Regions from separate parts of the Achromobacter sp. 01N37 genome, predicted to be linked through region 2. Evidence: riboswitches for the same ligand, from Rfam matches in the RefSeq annotation. Region 2 holds a riboswitch; the other holds the start of a gene.

Region 1 (4,261 bases), on a different contig from region 2:
CACGGGCGTATTCCCCAGCCGCTTGTCGGACGAAGCGCTGGCGCGGCTGAAGCAGGCTTACCCCAGCATCGAACCCATTGAAGACGGCCTGTCCGGCGCGTTGATGAACGCTGGCCCCATCATCCACCCGCCACTCATCATGATGAACGCCGGGCCGTTGGAACACTTCGACAAATGGGACATCCACAACGAAGGCACGCAAGCGTCCATCCGCCGCGTGACTGACGCGCTGGACGCCGAACGCATCGCCATCCGTGTCGCGCTGGGCTACGCCGCGCCGCACTTCCCGCTGGCCGACCATTACGCCAGCGAGGGCGACGAATGGATGTACGGCCGCGGCGCGCACGGCAAGCTCACAGACAGCGGCGACTGGCGGGAAACCATCAACCTGCACACGCATCGCTACATGCTGGAAGACACGCGGCTGGGCCTGTCTTTCCTGGTGTCGATGGGACGTTGGGCAGGCGTGCCAACCCCGGTTGCACAGGGGCTGCTAAGCGTCGCCAGCGCCATCACCGGCCGCGACCTGTACGCCGAAGGCCGCACGCTGGAACGCCTGGGGCTGGACCGCCTGTCGCGCCGCGGCATGGCCGAACTGCTGGCGCAAGGATGCTGAACATGGACGACAGAATCTGCGTGGTCGGCGCGGGCCGCATGGGCGAAGGCATTGCGTTGTCGTATGTGCACGCGGGGCGGGACGTGACGCTGATCGACATCAAGCCCCGCAGCGCGACCGAGCAAACCGAGCACGACGCACGCGTGCTGGCCAACCTGCAACGCGAACTGGCCACGATGACGCGGCTGGGCCTGCTGGATGCCGCCCAAGCTGGCCTCGCCATGCGCCGCGTGCGCCTGTGCGGGCGCGATAGCGCGGCGGCTGACCTGCATGGGGCACGCATCGTCTTTGAAGCCGTGCCCGAACGGCTGGACGCCAAGCGCGATGCCTTCCTGTGGCTTGCGCAAGCCTGCGCGCCCGACACCGTCATCGCGTCCACCACATCCACCTTTCTGGTGACCGAACTGGCGGAACTCGTGGCAGGCCCGGAACGATTCCTGAACGCGCATTGGTTGAACCCCGCGCATCTGATCCCACTAGTCGAAGTGAGCCGTGGCCCAAAGACCAGCAACGACGCGCTGCAACGCCTGCTAAACGTCTTGCGGCAAGCCGGCAAGGTGCCCGTGCAATGCGCCCCCGCCGCGGGCTACATCGTGCCGCGCATTCAGGCCTTGGCGATGAACGAAGCCGCCCGCATGGTCGAGGAAGGCGTGGCCAGCGCCGAAGATATCGACACCGCCGTGCGGCTGGGTTTCGGCCTGCGCTTCTCGGTGCTGGGCCTGCTGGAATTCATTGATTGGGGCGGCGGCGACATCCTCTACTACGCATCGCGCTACCTGTCCGCCGAAATCGGCCCGCGCTTCGCCGCGCCGGATGTCATCGCCCGCAACATGGAACAAGGGCGTAACGGGCTGCGCGATGGCCAGGGCTTTTACGACTACGCCGGGGAGGACGTGGATGCCTACAAGCTGAAACGCCTGGGCGAATTGTGCAAACGGCTGGAGGTGATGGGACTGCTGCCGCGCTTTGATGCGGCGAAGGCTGCCGCCGGTTCGAACCGGACCGGCAGTTAGCGGTTGGCGGTTGGCGGTTGGCGGTTGGCGGTTGGCGGTTGGCGAATCGCGGATCGCAGTTCGCGGTTCGCAGGTCGCGGTTCGCAGGTCGCAGGTCGCGGTTCGCAGGTCGCAGGTGGCAGGTCGCAGGTCGCAGGTCGCAGGTCGCAGGTCGCGGACGGCGCTTAGCGGATCAATTCCTCCAGAATCTGATACGCCAGCCGCACACGCGCTTCGTTCGGATAGTTCTTGTTGGCCAGAATCACCACCCCGACCTTTCTGGCCGGCACGAACGCCACGTAACCGCCGAAACCGTTGGTCGACCCCGTCTTGTTGATCCACACATCATCGCGCGGCGCGGACGGCGGCGTCATTGCGGTGACCGGGTGGCTCCGGCTGTTCAACGTACCCGCGTTGGCCGCCAGCAGCGCGTCCAGCGTGGCGGGATACGCCAACTGTTCCCACGCCAAGTCTTGCGTCATGTCGCCCACGCGGTAGTACCCGACATGCGTCTGGCGAATCGCGCGATGAATGGCATCATTGCCCGCGGCGTTCATGTTCGCATCCACAAAGCGGATCAAGTCACGCGCGCTCGTCTTCACGCCATACGCCTCGGCCGCCAGCACGCCCGGGTTCACGCGCACGGGCGCATCCTGCTTGTTGTAGCCCTGCGCGTAATCGCCCATCTTTGCCGCCGGCACGTCGATGTAGGTGTGCGACAAGCCCAGCAGCGGAAACAGCGTCTTTTCCATGGCCTGCGTGAACGGCTGATCCAGGCTTTTGGCCGCCACCACGCCCAGCATGCCGATGCTGGGATTCGCATAAGTGCGGTAGGTGCCTGCGGCGTACTGCGGGGTCCAGGCTTTCAAGTAATCCATCAACTGCGCGTCATTGCGCACCGCGTCCGGCACCTGCAACGGAAAGCCGCCACCCGTGTGCGTACCCAGATGAATCAGGTTCAGTTTGGCGAATGCCGAGCCCTGCAACGCGGGAACGAAACGCGCCGGGCTATCGCCCAGCGACAGCTTGCCCAGCGCTTCTGCGTAGGTAGCCAAGGTCGCCGTGTAGGTCTTGCTGATCGAGCCCACTTCAAACAACGTGTCGGGGCTGACCTTCGCCTTTGTCTGACGCGACGCCACGCCGTACTGGTGAAATTCGTGGAGGCCGTCGCGGGTAATGGCAATCACCAGGCCCGGCACGCCGTGTTCCTGCATCAGCGCCTGCGCTGCGGCATCGATCTTTTGGTCGGTCTCGGAGGGCGCCGCCATCGCGGGCGGAACAGACGCCATCGATGACAAAACGGCCAATGCCAACAACATCGTGCGTCGCATCGCGGGAAAGCTCATTCTTTTCGTCCTATTTTGATCAGACAGCTACGCGCGCCGCCGGCAACATAGTACTAACCCTGAATCAAATGCGACAGAAACTTGGCTATTCTCTACTCCGTCGTTTTAAAACCGCGTAGAAGAGACTGGCCCTTGCGGCCAGCGCCGACGGAGCAACCGCCCCGGAAACTCTCAGGCAACAGGACTGCGCGAGTCTAGACAATCTGGAGAGAGGCGCCGTGCGCGCCCACCGAAGGGGAACCCGCCGCCGTCAGCGCTGCGGGTGAAGCTCTCAGGTACAGAGACAGATGGGGTGCTGCGGCCTAGATGGGCCGCTGCCACACCGTCTGGAGCCATCATGCCCCGCATCGCCATCATTGGCGCCGGTATCACCGGCGTCACGTCCGCCTATGCCTTGTCCAAACTGGGTTACGACGTCACCGTCTACGACCGCCAGCGCTACCCCGCCATGGAAACGTCCTACGCCAACGGCGGGCAGCTATCGGCCAGCAACGCCGAAGTCTGGAACAGCACCGCCACCATCCTGAAAGGATTGCGCTGGATGTTGCGCAAGAACGCCCCGCTGCTGCTCAACCCCAAGTTCAGCTGGCACAAGTATTCGTGGCTGGCGCAGTTCATGGCGCAAATCCCGAACTACCGCGACAACACCATCGCCACCACCCGCCTGGCCATCGAAGCGCGCCAACACCTGTTCGACATGGCCGATGCAGAAGGCATCGATTTCGACCTGGAACGCCGGGGCATCCTGCACATCTATCACGACGCCGCTAGTTTCGACACCGCGCGCCGTTCGAATGCATTGCTGGAAGCGGGCGGGCTTGAACGCTACGCGGTGTCCAGCAGCGAAGCGCGAGACATCGAACCCACCCTGCAAACCGGTTGCTACGGCGGCTTCTACACGCCATCCGACGCCACCGGCGACATCCACAAATTCACGCGCGGCCTGGCCGCCGCCTGCGAACGCCGGGGCGTCACCTTCGTGCAAGACGCCGACATCGACAACATCAGCCGCGACAGCCGGCCGTACGTGCTCGACATCCTGCGCAACGGCGGCACACAACGCGAACAACACGAAGCCCACGCCATCGTCGTCTGCGCGGGCGCCGCCAGCCGCAAATTCGCCCAGCAACTGGGTGATTCGCTGAACATCTATCCGGTCAAGGGCTATTCCATCAGCGTCCACCTGGACGACGCAGAAAGCCAGGCCGCCGCGCCGCGCGTCAGCCTGCTGGACGAAGCCGCAAAAATCGTCACCAGCCGCCTGGGCGACCGCTTCCGCGTGGCCGGCACGGCGGAATTCAACGGCT
Region 2 (4,261 bases):
TGCGACTTGGCGCCACGGCGGGCCAGCGTCATGGCTTCGGCGGCGGCAGTGCTTTCGTCCAGCAGCGAGGCGTTGGAGATGTCCAGCCCGGTCAGGTCGGCGACCATGGTCTGGTAGTTCAGCAGGGCTTCAAGACGGCCCTGCGAGATTTCCGGCTGATACGGCGTGTAGGCCGTGTACCAGGCGGGATTCTCAAGAATGTTGCGCAGCACGACGTTGGGCGTCTGCGTGCCGTAGTAACCCTGGCCGATGTAATTGCGGAAGACCTTGTTGCGGCCCGCGATCTGCTTCAGCTCGGCCAGCACGTCGGTTTCGCTGCGCGAGGGCGGCAGCGCCAGCGGGGCCTGGCTGCGGATCTTCGGGGGCACGACTTCTTCGATCAGGGCGTCCAGGCTGGAGCTGCCAATGACCTTGAGCATGGCGGCCTGGTCGGCGTCAGAAGGGCCGATGTGGCGGGGAATGAAGTCGGTATGGGTGTCTAGGGCGCGCGACATGGGGGAATCTCGGGGTGGTGATGCAGGTTGCGAGGCTGGCGCGCCATACGGGCGGCGGGCCAGCCTCGAAACGGCTTAGCCGTTGGCGACAGCTTCGTAGCCGGCAGCGTCCAACAGCTTGTCGGCATCCGCGGCGTTGACCGGCTTGATCTTGAAGATCCAGGCGGTGAAGGCCGATTCGTTGATCAGGTTGGGGTTGTTTTCCAGCTCTTCGTTGAAGGCGACGATTTCGCCAGCGACGGGTGCGTAGATGTCGGATGCGGCCTTGACGGACTCGACCACGCCGGCGGTTTCGCCCGCGTTCAACTTGGCGCCAACCTTCACGTCGCCAACGAAGACCAGATCGCCCAATTGATCCTGGGCGGTGTCGGTGATGCCGACGACGAACACGTCGCCTTCAGCTTTGACCCATTCGTGGGACGAGGTGTACTTGCGATCGGTGGGCAGACTCATGGGAACTCCTGAGGGAATGCGGGTAGATGAATGGTGTTGCGCGCCTCGCGCGGGCGGCGCGTGCCCGGAACGGGCAGGCGGCTCGCGCGAAGCTTCGAGTTTACGAGTGTTCGACGGCTTTGCCGTTACGGACGAAAGGCAGCTTGCAGACCAGGGCGGGCACCCATTTGCCACGGATGTCGACCTCGACGGTATCGCCCGGACGCACGCCTTGCGGCAGGCGGGCAAAGCCGATCGACACGCCCAGCGTGGGCGACATGGTGCCGCTGGTGAGTTCGCCCGTGCCGGCCGGCGTGCGCACGGCCATGTGGGCGCGCATCACGCCGCGCTCTTGCAGCTTCAGGCCGATGAAGGTGGCGGGGGTGGCGAATTGTTCAAGGGCGTCGCGGCCGATGAAACGGCGCTCGGCGTTCTTCAGCGACACGGTCCAGGTCAGGCCGGCTTGATCGGGCTGGGTCAGCTCGTCCATGTCTTGGCCGTACAGGTTCATGCCGGCTTCCAGGCGCAGCGTATCGCGCGCGCCCAGGCCCGCCGGACGCACGCCTTGCGCAACCAGGTCGCGCCACAGCTGCACGACTTCGGCTGCGGGCAAAACGATTTCAAAGCCGTCTTCGCCGGTGTAGCCGGTGCGGGCCACGAGCGTGTCGCCGTCGACGCGGGCTGCGACGAACGGCGTCAGCGCTTCGGTGGCGGCTTGCCATGCCGGGCGCGCGGCCCAGACCTTGGCGCGGGCGTTGGGGCCTTGCACGGCCACCATGGCCAGATCGCGGCGCGCGGCGATGGTGACGTCAAATTGACCGGCCTGCTTCACACGCTGCATCCAGGCGATGTCTTTGTCGGCCGTGCCGGCGTTGACCACCACGCGCCATTCGTCGGCGGCGAAGAAATAGATGATCAGGTCGTCGATGACGCCGCCTTGCGGGTTCAGCATGCAGCTGTACAAGGCCTTGCCGGGCACGGTCAGCTTGGACACGTCATTGGCGACCAGGCGTTGCAGGAAGGCGAAGGCGTCGGGGCCGGTTACGTCAACGTTCAGCATGTGCGACACATCGAACATGCCGGCGTCCTGGCGCACCGCGTGGTGCTCCTCGAGCTGCGAGCCGTAGGCCAAGGGCATATCCCAGCCGCCGAAATCGACCATTCGGGCGCCGGAGGCGATATGTTCTTCGGCCAGCGGGGTGCGTTTGAGGGTTGCGGACATGCGCGGAAACTCCGGGACGGCAATCTTTGCCAGGGTTACGGAATGCCGGTCGTGACAAGCGGACTGCGCCCGCACGGCTACGGCTGAATCTTCCGCCCCTCTGTCCTTTTGCCTGAGAGTTGCCCCGCGTGGCGGGTTTGCACCTTCGGCGCCTGGGCTGCGCGATATGTCCCTTGTTCGAGGGTCGGCGCCAGGTCTCTCCAGAGTACTGTTTTGCCGCATCCACACGGTGAAAAACCGGGACGGGGCAAGCATGTGCGGTATCGGTTACCTGAGCGATTCTGGGCGAATTGCGCCTTCGGCGGCGGCTGATTCGTGGAAACAGCCGCTCTCTCCCGCAAACATGCATGACAGCGGCGAAAGCATACAACGAAAGCCTTGCGCCGAAAACCGAAAAATCAAGCGGGCTACCCCAGCGCGGTATCCAGCAGCATCATCAAAACAAAGCCCAACATCAGCCCGCAAGTGGCGTAGACCTCGTGCCCCTTGCGATGGGATTCGGGAATGATTTCGTGGCTGATGACAAACAACATGGCCCCCGCGGCAAAGCCCAGGCCCCATGGCAGCATGGTCGCCGAAAACCCCACGATGGCCGCCCCCAGCACGGCGCCCAGCGGTTCAACCAGCCCCGACAACATGCCCAGCGCCACGGCGAACGCGCGTTTGTAGCCGGCCGCCAGCAGCGCCACCGCCACCACCAGCCCTTCGGGAATGTCCTGAATGGCGATACCCGTGGCCAATGCGGTGCCGCGCACGGGGTCGCTGCCCGCATACCCCACGCCAATCGCCAAGCCTTCGGGCAGGTTGTGCAAGGTGATCGCAAACACGAACAGCCAGGTGCGGCGCAGCCGGTGCGCCTCGATGCCTTCCCGGCCCTTGATGAAGTGTTCGTGCGGCAGGGTGCGGTCCATGATCAGCAGCACGCCCGCGCCCAGCAAGATGGCGGCGCCCACCGTAAGCCCCGCGCCCCACGGCCCCATACCTTGCGTTTCGGCGGCGGCAATACCGGGGGCCACCAGCGAAAACGCGCTGGCCGCCAGCATCACGCCCGCCCCGAAGCCGAACATGCTGTCCTGGACTTTCTGCGGAATGGTGCGGGCGAAAAGAATGGGCAAGGTGCCCAGCGCGGTCGCGCCAGCGGCGACCAGCCCCCCTAACAGCGCGTCAGCCACGTGCGGCGCATGCTCGTCCAGATACACCCAGAGCTGATGCAGCGCCAGGCAGGACACCATGACGGCAAGCGTCCACACGCTGATGCTCGTGGCCGCAGGCCGCACGCGATGACGGCTGAAAGTGTTCATAGGGCCGCTACCCTCCTTCAGAGAGATAGGCTTAGCCCTTCGCGGCCGCGTAGCGGCGAGCCACTTCGGGCCAGTTCACGACATTGTAGAAAGCGCCGATGTATTCAGGACGGCGGTTCTGGTATTTCAGATAGTAGGCGTGTTCCCAGACATCCAGGCCCAAAATCGGCGTATTGCCGTGCATCAGCGGGCTGTCCTGGTTGGCGCTGCTTTCCACCACCAGCTTGCCGGCGGGCGTTACCGAGAGCCAGGCCCAGCCGCTGCCAAAGCGGGTCAGCGCCGCCTTGGTGAAGGCGTCGCGAAAGGCAGCCAGGCCGCCCAGTTCCGATTCAATGGCCGCGGCCAGCGCGCCGTCGGGCTCGCCGCCGCCTTCGGGCGACATCACCGACCAGAACAGGCTGTGGTTCGCATGGCCGCCGCCGTGGTTGCGGACCGCGCCGCGTATGGCATCGGGCAATTGGTCCAGGCGGGCCACCAGGGCTTCGACGGGTTCGTCAGTGCTGAGGCCGGCGCCATCCAGCGCGGCGTTCAGGCTGGTCACATAGGTTTGATGATGCTTGCTGTAGTGGATCTCCATCGTCATCGCGTCGATGTGAGGTTCCAGGGCGTCATAAGCGTACGGCAGGGTCGGAAGGGTATAGGCCATGCATGTCTCCGTGGGACTCGCCCTCCCGATGGAGAGGCACCAGTCGATATCGAAAACATAAATGATATGTATTTTTATTTGATATCACAATGGGATTGTTTCAATTCGAGCCAACGGAATGCGCGATGCGCCCGGGCGCCGGGTCCATCCCGCCCGCCCCTCGCCC

The links. A riboswitch is a leader RNA that binds a small molecule or an ion and turns the genes downstream of it on or off. The one in region 2 is predicted to bind glycine.
Region 1: it holds a riboswitch for glycine, as region 2 does, so the genes downstream of both, AC1DSJ_RS05875 (D-amino acid dehydrogenase) here and gcvT (glycine cleavage system aminomethyltransferase GcvT) in region 2, are expected to answer to the same signal.

Annotation. Positions count from the first base shown of each region.
Region 1 is NZ_JBFTRX010000002.1:583,347-587,607, reverse strand. Features, by position in the region: gene AC1DSJ_RS05890 (NAD/NADP octopine/nopaline dehydrogenase family protein) at 1-616, shown strand, start outside; gene AC1DSJ_RS05885 (3-hydroxybutyryl-CoA dehydrogenase) at 610-1,629, shown strand; gene ampC (class C beta-lactamase) at 1,794-2,954, opposite strand; glycine riboswitch at 3,061-3,151, shown strand; glycine riboswitch at 3,152-3,251, shown strand; gene AC1DSJ_RS05875 (D-amino acid dehydrogenase) at 3,292-4,261, shown strand, end outside.
Region 2 is NZ_JBFTRX010000006.1:119,569-123,829, forward strand. Features, by position in the region: gene gcvP (aminomethyl-transferring glycine dehydrogenase) at 1-494, opposite strand, end outside; gene gcvH (glycine cleavage system protein GcvH) at 570-947, opposite strand; gene gcvT (glycine cleavage system aminomethyltransferase GcvT) at 1,048-2,148, opposite strand; glycine riboswitch at 2,239-2,362, opposite strand; glycine riboswitch at 2,397-2,496, opposite strand; gene AC1DSJ_RS16080 (ZIP family metal transporter) at 2,556-3,449, opposite strand; gene AC1DSJ_RS16085 (superoxide dismutase) at 3,481-4,095, opposite strand.